Regions from separate parts of the Streptomyces sp. NPDC058240 genome, predicted to be linked through region 1. Evidence: riboswitches for the same ligand, from Rfam matches in the RefSeq annotation. Region 1 holds a riboswitch; the other holds the start of a gene.

Region 1 (5,461 bases):
ATCTCGGCCTTTCCCTGTCGATACCTGGGCGAACTCCTTTGCTCCCGCGGTGAATCCGCCCGGTGAATTCCTTGCCAGGCCGTTGCCCATGCCCCGCCGATGGTCGATGATGTGCGGAACTGTTGGAATGTGGGGATGCGATGATCGAGACGGGCAACACCGGCCGGACCTGGCTGCTCACCGGGGCGAGCAGCAGCTACGCACTGCGACTGACCGAGCAGGACGAGCTGGTCCATCTGCACTGGGGGCCGAGGATCTCCCTCGCGGCGGCCGAGGCACTGGCCGCGGCGCCGGAGCTGCCCTTCAGGGCCTTCGAGTCCCACCTCGACGGCCGTGAGGAATATCCGGTGGAGGGCGGCCCCAGGTTCGTCCGCCCGGCACTCTCGGTACGCACCCCGCAGGTCCGCGGCACCGAGTGGGCCTTCGCCGCCGCCGTGGTGGACGGGGACGAACTGCGGATCGGCTTCACCGACTCCGTGCACCGGCTAGCCCTCACCCTGCACTACCGGATGCGGGACGACTCCGGTGTTGTGGAGCGCTGGACCACCGTCGCCCATGCCGGGCCGGACGGGCCGCCGCTGGAACTGCTGCGCGCCGACGCGGCCGCCTGGTCGCTGCCCGCCCGCGACGGCTGGCGGCTGAGCCGGCTGCACGGACGCTGGGCGGCGGAGTCGCGGCTGGAACGGGCGGAGCTGATCCACGGCGAGAGCGTCATCTCCAGCCGGCGCGGCCACACCGGCCACCAGTACCTGCCGTGGGTCGCGCTGGACGCCGACGGCGCGGCGACCGAGGAGAGCGGTGAGGTGTACGGCTGTGCGCTCGGCTGGTCCGGGTCGTGGCGGATCTCCGTGCAGCGGCTGCCCGACGGGCTCGTACAGATCACCGGCGGCGCCGGCTACGACGACTCCGGGCTGCTGCGGCTCGCACCGGGGGAGTCGTACACCACGCCCGTATTCGCCGGTCTGTGGAGCGGGCAGGGGTTCGGCGGGGCCAGCCGCGCCTGGCATGCCTGGCAGCTGGCCCATGTGATTCCGGACGCGGAGAACCCGCGGCCGGTGCTCTACAACTCCTGGGAGGCGACGGGTTTCGACGTCTCGCTGGACCAGCAGCGCGCTCTCGCAGAGCGCGCCGCCGCGATGGGCGTCGAGCTGTTCGTGGTGGACGACGCGTGGTTCGGGCAGCGGACCAGTGACCGGGCCGGGCTCGGCGACTGGACGCCGAATCCGGACCGCTTCCCCGGCGGGCTGAAGCCGCTCGCCGACGAAGTGCACGGGCTCGGCATGCAGTTCGGCATCTGGGTCGAACCGGAAATGGTCAACGCCGACAGTGAGCTCTATCGCGCGCACCCCGACTGGGTGCAGCACTTCCCCGGCCGGGCGCGGACGGAGTACCGCAACCAGCTGGTGCTCAATCTGGCCCGCCCCGATGTGCAGGCATATCTCTGGGAGCAGCTGGACACGCTGCTCTCCGGCACGCCCGTCGATTATGTGAAATGGGATTTCAATCGCTGCTTCACCGATGCTGGCTGGCCGGGCGAGGAGTACCCGCAGAAGCTCTGGATCGAGCACGTGAACGGCCTGTATGCGCTGATCGACCGGCTCAGGGCCGCGCATCCCACGGTCGCGTTCGAGTCCTGCTCGGGCGGCGGCGGCCGGGTCGACCTGGGGATTCTGTCCCGTACGGACCAGGTGTGGACCTCCGACAACACTGACCCGCTCGACCGTCTCGCCATCCAGGAGGGCTTCGGCCACATCCACCCGGCCCGGGTGATGGCAGCCTGGGTCACCGACAGCCCGAATCACCAGCTCAACGGCAGGGTCAGCTCGCTGCGCTTCCGCTTCGTGAGTGCCATGGCCGGTGTGCTCGGGGTCGGCGGGGACCTCACCGAATGGGGCGAGGAGGAGCTGGCCGAGGCGCGGACCTGGGTGGAGCTCTACAAGGAGATCCGGCCGGTCGTGCAGCACGGCGCGCTGTACCGGCTGCGCGAGCCGCGGGGCGGACTCAGCGCGGTCCAGTACGTCCACGGGGTGGAGACCGTGGTCCTGATGTGGCTGGAGGCGCAGCGATACGGGGAGCGGCCCCCGGCCCTGCGGCTGCGCGGGCTCGATCCCGAAGCGACGTACACCTGCCTGGACACGGGGGCCGTGCACCACGGTTCGGCACTGCTGCACCAGGGGCTGCACAGCGGACTTCGGGGCGATCTCGACGCGCGGGTGCTGAGGCTCCGGCGGGGGTGACGGACAGGGCATGTCCGTAATGCGGGCCTTTGTCTGAATATGGCCCGCTTGTACGGGAGATGATCGCCGCCTCGTGAGCGGGATCATATCCGTGACGGTGTGTGGTGACGGGCGAGTTGGGCATTCCGTACGCGGCGCGGAAAGCCAAGATCCTTAATCCACGGAGTGTGACCGGAATTCCGCGCCGATTTCCCGGCGCGGATTTCGGCATGGAACCTGTGGCTTGTTCTCGTCGTCCCGACTCGCTTACGGTCACCGTCAATCCGGACGGACCGCCTAATCCTGCCGCCGCCCGGAATTCACATCCACTCATCGCGTGGCAGGAGCGGGGGAACCAGGTAAGCCGCCGACCGGAGAAATCCGGCCGGCTAGGGGTGAAGTCGCGCTCAGCGCGGCCGGGCATCTCCAGCCCGAACCCGACAGCTCACCTCGCAGGCGCCGGAGAGGAAATACGCCATGCCCATATCGGGTAAGCACCGCCGTCCGAAGTTCGGCCCCATCGCCCGTGGCGTCGCCGCGGCAGGCGCCGGTGGCGCCGTCCTCGCGCTGCCGCTGCTCGGTGCCACCGGTGCCCACGCCGCGGACCAGGCCGCCCCGGCCGCCGCCACGCACGCCGAGCCGGTCGCGCAGAAGCAGGCCGCCACCACGACGTACTCCGTCGTCTCCGGCGACTACCTGTCGAAGATCGCCGCCGAGCACAAGATCAAGGGCGGCTGGGAGAAGCTGTACCAGGACAACCGCAAGGTCGTCGGCAAGGACCCCAGCCTGATCTTCCCGGGCATGAAGCTGACCCTCGGCGCCAAGGCGACCGGCGACGCCGCGCCCACCGGTGCCGGCACCGGCTCGTCCCTCCCGTCGAAGGCGCTCTCGGCTCCCTCGAAGGCCGCGGAGAAGTCCGCCCCGGCCAAGTCCGTGACCGCCGTCCCGCAGTCCAAGGCCCCGGCCTCCGCCCCGGCCGCCCAGAGCAGCGGCTCCGGCTACGTCCACCCGGTCCCCGGCAACCACACCACCAACTACCGCGCCTCCGGCTCCAACTGGTCCAGCGGCAGCCACACCGGGATCGACTTCCCCGTCTCCACCGGCACCAGCGTGAAGGCCATCACCTCCGGCACCGTCGTCGCCGCCGGCTGGGGCGGCGCGTACGGCAACCAGGTCGTCATCAAACACACCGACGGCCACTACTCGCAGTACGGCCACCTGTCCTCCCTCTCCGTCTCGGTGGGCCAGGCCGTGAGCGCCGGTCAGCAGGTCGGCCTCTCCGGCGCCACCGGCAACGCCACCGGCCCGCACCTGCACTTCGAGGTCCGCACGGGCCCGGCGTACGGCTCGGACATCGACCCGATCGCCTTCCTGGCCTCGCACGGCATCTACGTCTGAGCGGAACGGCCGGGCAGCTGAGCAACAAAGCATGACCTGAGCAACACGGAAGGGGCGGTGCGCGGCGGCGCACCGCCCCTTCCGCTTATTCCCCCTTTACCAAAACCTGACCGGGTGGTCTATCTCACCACCCGTCAACCCCATATTACGGTCGCGTAGGTCACATTCGGCGGTGCAGGATAAGCGTTTGTGGCAGACGATTCGAGAAAAAATCAACGTGGCGTCATCAACCGACAGGGCGTCATCGGGTCGTACGCGGCGATTGGCGACAGCTTCACCGAGGGAGTCGGCGACCCCGGCCCGGACGGGACCTTCGTCGGCTGGGCGGACCGATTCGCGGTCCTCCTCGCGGACCAGCTCCCGGACCCCGATGCGGCGACGGGCGCCGAAGGTTCCGCGCACGGGAATTTCAGGTACGCCAATCTCGCCGTACGCGGACGCCTCCTCGACCAGATCGTCGAGGAGCAGGTACCGCGCGCCAAGGAGCTCGCACCCGACCTGGTGAGCTTCTGCGCGGGCGGCAACGACATCATCCGGCCGGGCACCGACCCCGACGACGTGGCCGAGCGCTTCGAGCGCGCGGTCGCGGAGCTGACCGAAGCGGTCGGCACGGTCATGGTCACCACCGGCTTCGACACCCGTGGCGTTCCCGTGCTGCGCCATCTGCGCGGCAAGATCGCCACGTACACCGCCCATGTACGGGCCATCGCCGACCGCTACGACTGCCCGGTCCTCGACCTGTGGTCGCTGCGGTCCGTCCAGGACAGGCGTGCCTGGGACGACGACCGGCTCCATCTGTCGGCCGAGGGACACACCAGGGTCGCGCTGCGCGCCGCCCAGGTCCTCGGCATCGATGTGCCGGCCGACCCCGACCAGGAATGGCCCCCGCAGGCACAGCGCGGCACCCTCGAAGTACGGCGCGACGACATCCACTGGGCGCGGGAGTACCTGGTTCCGTGGATCGGCCGGCGGCTGCGCGGCGAGTCCTCGGGCGACCACGTCGAAGCGAAGCGGCCGGACCTCCTGCCGCTCTAGACAGATGTCCGCGACCGCGCTGCCGCCGCTCGCCGGACCGGCCTGAACCTCAGACCGGTCCGGCGAGCGACGACAGCGGAGCAGCCGGTATGCGCTCCAGCACACCGCCCGCGAAGACGTCGTACAGCGGCAGCGTCTCCAGGTGCACGTAGCCGATGTGGCAGTCGCAGACCGCCAGCGGACAGGCGCGCGGACCGAGGGCCCGCCGGTAGCTCCCGTCGTAGAGATTGCCGAGCTCCGCCGGTACGAAATGGCAGCGCCGCACGGTGCCGTCACCGTCCACCGAGATGACCGACTCGCCGGTCCGGCAGGGCAGCCCGGCCGACCGGTGCGGATGCCGGCTGTACGGGAAGAGCGGGTCGACGGCCGTCCAGCGGTCCGCCTCCTCGTCCGTGTAGGTATGGCCCTCCGCCGCGTTCACCCAGAGATAGACCTCGTCCGGCAGCGCCGCGCGCAGCCGCCGCGCCTCGTCGAGGTGGTCGTCGAGCCCGACGACACCGACACTGTGCCGGATGCCGAGCGCGGTCAGCTCCCGGCACTTGGTGAGGAACCGCTCGTACGGTGTCTGCCCCGGGTGGTACGTGCACCACAGGGCGATCTTCTCGCGGCCCGCCTCACCGGCCTCGGCCAGCCACCCCGTACGGCTGCTGATGTTGGTCTGGATCGCGACCCGGCGGATGTGCGGCAGCCGCGCCAGCTCGACCAGGGCGCGGCGGTACCAGGAGCGGACCAGCCCCTCGCCCCACGGCGTGAACAGGACCGAGAGCCGGTCACCGGTCTGCGCCGCGGCCCACGCCGTGAACCGCTCCAGC
Region 2 (5,461 bases), on a different contig from region 1:
TGATGTCACCGTTCGCGCACCCGCTCTTCACGGTGCTGACCGGCATAGGTTTCGGGCTCGCCGCGGCCGGCTCACGACACCGGCGCCTCCGCCGCATCGCGCTGCCGCTGCTCGGGCTCGTCCTCGCCATGGGCATGCATTCGCTGTGGAACGGGTCGGCGGTCTTCAGCCCGTACGGCTTCTACGCCGTGTACGGGGTGTTCATGGTCCCGGTCTTCGGCCTGGTGACCTGGCTGGCGATCTGGTCCCGCCGGCGGGAGCTGCGTACGCTCTCCGCCGAGCTGCCCGCCTACGCGGCGGCCGGCTGGCTGACCCCGGCGGAGCCGCTCGCCCTCTCCTCGATGCGGGCCCGCGGCCTGGCCCGCGACGCGGCCCGCCGACGGTACGCCGTCGCCGCCCCGGGAAGCCTGCAGAGCCCGTACGGCCCCGCCCCCGGTTCCTGGCCCGCTGCCCAACCGAGTGCCCGGCCGAGTGCTCAGGCGAAAGCCGCGGCGAAGGCCCACGGGAAGGCGGCCGCGCAGGCCGTCGCCGAGTACGAGTCGTTCGCGACCTCGCTGGCCTCGCTGCGTCTGCAGGCCCGCCGCGGAGCGGCCGGTCCGGACTTCGCGGAACGCGAGCTGGAGCTGCTGCACCACCTCTGGCAACGCAGGGAGGTGGCCGCCCCTGCCCTGGCATACGCGGCCCAGGCAACGGGCCGCCTGCGCCCCTCGTACCCGCCGCCCCCGTGGGCGGTCCCGGCGCCGTACCCGCAGTACGGCGCCGGCTACAACCCATACATGCTGCCGCCACGGCAGTCGGCCCAGAACGGGCCGGTTCAGCACTGAGGGCTTCGGCGCACCGCGTCCGCGAAACCGTCGAACAGTTCCTTCCGTGGCCGCAGGCTCCGGACACCCGGGCTCCGGTCGGAGCCGTCGAAGAAGCCGAACTGCAGGAGTGTCGGCTTTCCCGAGCAGCTCAGCAGAGCCTGGCCCGGTTCGCCGTCCCCGCCGGTGCTGTGCGCGCCCAGCAGCCGTGGATCCTGGGTGACGGTGAAGTTGACGACGCCCTCACGGTCCTCGGAAGTGCCGAGCGCACAACTCCAGGGACGGAAGTCGCCCGGCGTCACATACTCCTCGAACACCGGAGCCGCCGACTTGAGCGGGGCGAACCCGCGAAGCCCGCATGCCCGCCCCCATCTCGCACCGCGCCACGACGGGGTCCTTGAGATGCCTGAATGCCCCGGGAGCGCTGGGCGAACTCCTGGGGCATTCGTCATGCAACATGAGCCTCCGCACGCTCGGGAGCGGTGCGGTGCGGTCGGTGCGTGTGTCAGGCGGATGCCTCGGTAAGTTCGGCCAGCTGCTGCTCGGTCAGCGAGAGGTCCGCGACGGCCACCAACGCGGGCAGCTGCTCGACCGTACGGGCCGAGGCGATCGGCGCGGCCACGGTCGGGCGGGACGCGAGCCAGGCCAGCGCGACTGTCGCGATCTGGGCATCGTGCTCCTGAGCGACCTTGTCCAGCGCGGCCAGGACCTTCTGGCCCCGCTCCGAGTCCCGGTACTGGCTGACGCTCTCGGCCCGCGCGCTCTCCACCGTGGCGCCCGGACGGTACTTGCCGGTGAGGAAGCCGGAGGCCAGGGCGAAGTACGGCACGGCGGCGAGCCCGGCACGGGCGGCCGTGTCCTGGAGCTCGCCCTCGTAGGTGTCGCGGGAGACCAGGTTGTAGTGCGGCTGCAGGGCCACGTAGCGGGCCAGCCCCTCGCGCTCGGAGAAGTCCAGGGAGGCCTGGAGCCGCTCGGGGCTGATGTTGGAGGCGGCGATCTCCCGGACCTTGCCCTCCTTCACCAGCTGGTCGAGGGCGGTGATGATCTCCTCGACCGGGACGGTCTCGTCGTCGAAGTGCGTGTAGTAGAGGTCGATGTGGTCGGTGCCGAGCCGACGCAGCGACGCCTCGGCCGCGGCCTTGATGTTGGCGGGCGCGAGCCCCCGGTACGAGGGGTGGGTGGAGACCTTGGTTGCGACGACGATCTCGGCGCGGTCGGAGCGGCCGGCGAGCCACTTGCCGATGACCGTCTCCGACTCCCCGCCCTCGTTGCCCGGCACCCAGGCGGAGTAGCCGTCGGCGGTGTCGATGAAGTTGCCTCCGGCCGCGACGTACGCGTCCAGCACGGCGAACGACTGCGCCTCGTCCGCGGTCCAGCCGAAGACGTTGCCGCCGAGGGCGAGCGGGAAGACCTGAAGGTCGGAGGAGCCCAGCTTACGAAGAGAAGTCATGAGTGGAACAACGAATTCCGGCGGGTCCGCTATTCCGGGTGCTCGCCGTTCTCCGGGCCGGTCGTGACCGATCCCCGCACCACTCACAACGGATTCCGGACCGGTCGCAGGAGGCCCCCGCAAGAGGTCCCCGCACTGCTCGCAACGGGTTCCCGCACCACTCGCAGGACATTCCCGCACTGCTCACAACAGACCGGCAGCCCTGACGTCGGGGGGTGAGCGTCAGGGCTGCCGGGGTTCATCGGGGCGGGCGTCGCCTCAGAGGCTTTCGGGTGACCTCGGATCGGAAAAGCGGACGCGGTCTGGTGCGTGCGATCCCAAGGCGGAGGAGGGAGGCGACGCGGAGCGTCGTCGACGACGACAACGCGGGAAGCGTGCGTGCCAGGGCGTGGCCGCCCGGTCCGAGGTCACCCGACAGCCTCTCAGGGGTTGAGGCCCTTGTCCCGGAGCCAGGCCATCGGGTCGATGCCCGAACCGCCGGCGGTGTGGACCTCCAGGTGGAGGTGCGGCCCGGTCACGTTGCCGGTCGCGCCGACCCGGCCGATCGTCTCACCGGTGCTGACCTTCTGGCCGACACCGACGCCGATCGAGGACTGGTGGCAGAACCACAGCTCCGTACCGTCGTCGAGCTCCAGCACCGTGCGGTAGCCGTACGCACCGGACCAGCCGGCCGACTTGACCGTGCCGCTGTGGATGGCCTTGATCGGGGTGCCGGTCGGGGCCGCGAAGTCGAGGCCGGTGTGGTAGCCGGAGGACCACATCGAGCCGGCTTCGCCGAAGGTCGAGGTGATCGTGTACGAGGAGGTCGGGATGGCGTAGCTGGCGGCGAGCTTGGCGAGCCGCAGGGCCTCCGCCTTCTTCTTGGCCTCTTCCTCCGCCTTCTTCTTCTCGGCGGCGGCCTTGGCCTTGGCCTCGTCCTGCTGCTTCTTGGCCTCGGCGGCGGCCTTCTCCGCGGCTTCCTTCTCCTGGGTCGCCTTGGCCTCGGCGGCGGCGGCGTCCTGCTGCTGCTCGGCCTGCTGGAGGATGCGGGCGCGGAGCGCCTCGCCGGCGTCCGTCGTGCCCTGCTCGGCCTCGGCGGTGGTGAGGCCGGCGGTGGTGAGCGGGGCGGAAGCGGCTGCGATCTCGGCCTTGTCCGCCTCGGACTCGCCGGAGAACAGGGAGCCCACGCCGGGAAGGGACTTGGCGTCGGGGAGGTTGTCCGAGATGGCGTCGGGCACGGAGATGGAGACCGGCGGCTTGCCCTGCGCGGTGGCCATGCCGCCCGCGCCGACCGCCGCTATGACGCCGACACCCAGCACCGTGGAGCTGCGGGCGAGTCCGTTGCGCTGCTTGGCGACGCGGTGCCTGCCGCGTACCGGGCGGACGGACTCCTCGGTGGGGTTCCACTCGTCCCAACCGCGTTCGGACTCAACGTCGTTGCCGTCGGCGCGGAAGTCGGCACGGAGGTCGGCGCGGAAGTCGCTGCCGAACTCACCGGTGAAGTCGCCGCCCGGCTCGGTGCCGTAGTCGGTTCCGAACGCCGTCGCCGTCCCGGTGGGTGCGAAATCGGCGCCGTGGCCGGAGTCCGGCCGGGGGCCGAAGTCGGCGCCGTAACCGGTGCCGTAGTCGGGATTGAACCGGGACGGGGCCTCGGGGGCAGGCTTGTTGGACGCCACGGGGGCGCACTCCTTTCCTTCCTTCTCGCCTACCGGGTTAGCTGACGGGTTCGGAGCAGGAAGGTCTCCTACGGACCCCTCCGTCTCTCACGAGACACAGGTGTCCGATTCACCCCATGTAGGTGGTTCCCCGGTTCCCTTGCGGAATTCGGCGCTCGCGCACGGTGCCGCCATTGATGACGGCTGGGACGACCGCGCTGCGTTATCGAACGTTAATAGACACCGGGGCCGTATTCCAAGCTGTTCCCACTGATCGTTCACGTCTTTGGCCTGGACTTTACGGGACATAGCCGGGTGGAATCGGACGAGTTGACCGCCCCTCAGCCACTACCCCGATTCTGACGTTGCGTCAAATGTTATGCGGAGTGGCGCCTTTCGATTACGCACGGTGGCATCGCGCGTTCCGCCCCTCGCATCGCCCGTCCCGTCCCCTCACGCCTCGCGTTCCGCCCCTCACGTGGTCTCCGCGCCAACGATCCGCACGGTCCTCCGCCGGTCCGGCTGCCCCTCCGCGGGACGTACGACCGCGAGCAACGCCATGTCGTCGGTCGTCTCGCCGCCCGTGTACAGCCGCACGTCATCGGTCAGCGCGGACAGCAGCTCCTCGGGCCCCGGAAAGATCCGCCCGCGCAACCGGGCCGCCGGGTCGTAGAAGACCCCATCGGCGTTCCGCGCCTCGGAGAGGCCGTCCGTGTAGAGGAGCAGGGTCGTCCCGGCCGGCAGATCCCACTCGTCCGTCCGCTCCGGCCATACCCCCAGGCCCATGCCGAGCGGCAGCGCGGGCACGGAGGGCTTCAGCACCTCCAGCGCCCCGTCCGGGTGCAGCAGGATCGGCTCGGGGTGACCGCGGTTGACGATCCGCACCCGGGACAGCCCGGACGGGATCTCGGCCAGCACGGCGGTGATGAAGCCCTCCAGCACATCGAGCCCGCCCCGTCGCGCCTCCTCCCGGGCCAGCGCCCGCTCCAGCCGCCTCGCCACCCCTTCCAGCGAGGACTCCTGCTCAGCCGCCTCGCGGAACGCCCCGATGACCACCGCCACCGTCTCCACGGCGTCGAGCCCCTTGCCCCGTACGTCCCCGACCACCAACCGCACCCCCCACGGGGTGTCCGAAACGGCGAACAGGTCGCCGCCGACGAACTCGTCCGCCTGCGCCGCCTCGTACCGCGCCGCGACCTGCAGTCCGCCGGTCCGGTCGGCCGGCTGCGGCAGCACCGCGCGCATGGCCGTCTCCGCGACGAACCGCGCGGAGGCCAGCTGCTCGTTGCTGCGCCGCACGACCCCGTTGATCACGACCGCGAGGACGGAGACGGTGGCCAGGGTGAGCAGCTCGATCAGCGGCACGGCCTGCGGCAACGTATTGCTGAACAGCCGCAGTGCGATGACGGCCAGCATCGAGGCGATACCGGTGCGGATGGTGCTGGCCAGCGAGAAGAACGGGGCGGCGATCAGCGGAGCGGCCACGAACAACGGAATCGCGGTGAAGGTCGGCGGGGTGAGGGCGTCGAACACCAGCCCGCCGAGAATCATCAGGGCAGGCAGCGTGCGTACGA

The links. A riboswitch is a leader RNA that binds a small molecule or an ion and turns the genes downstream of it on or off. The one in region 1 is predicted to bind cyclic di-AMP.
Region 2: it holds a riboswitch for cyclic di-AMP, as region 1 does, so the genes downstream of both, ACFVX4_RS07625 (M23 family metallopeptidase) here and ACFVX4_RS38185 (peptidoglycan DD-metalloendopeptidase family protein) in region 1, are expected to answer to the same signal.

Annotation. Positions count from the first base shown of each region.
Region 1 covers NZ_JBHVWT010000064.1:13,870-19,330, reverse strand. Annotated here, with positions in the region: gene ACFVX4_RS38190 (alpha-galactosidase) at 141-2,237, shown strand; cyclic di-AMP (ydaO/yuaA leader) riboswitch at 2,534-2,690, shown strand; gene ACFVX4_RS38185 (peptidoglycan DD-metalloendopeptidase family protein) at 2,694-3,614, shown strand; gene ACFVX4_RS38180 (SGNH/GDSL hydrolase family protein) at 3,804-4,649, shown strand; gene ACFVX4_RS38175 (STM4011 family radical SAM protein) at 4,699-5,461, opposite strand, start outside.
Region 2 covers NZ_JBHVWT010000002.1:515,548-521,008, reverse strand. Annotated here, with positions in the region: gene ACFVX4_RS07640 (PrsW family intramembrane metalloprotease) at 1-824, shown strand, start outside; gene ACFVX4_RS07635 (hypothetical protein) at 815-1,120, opposite strand; gene ACFVX4_RS07630 (aldo/keto reductase) at 1,309-2,253, opposite strand; gene ACFVX4_RS07625 (M23 family metallopeptidase) at 2,676-3,908, opposite strand; cyclic di-AMP (ydaO/yuaA leader) riboswitch at 3,920-4,072, opposite strand; gene ACFVX4_RS07620 (PP2C family protein-serine/threonine phosphatase) at 4,362-5,461, opposite strand, start outside.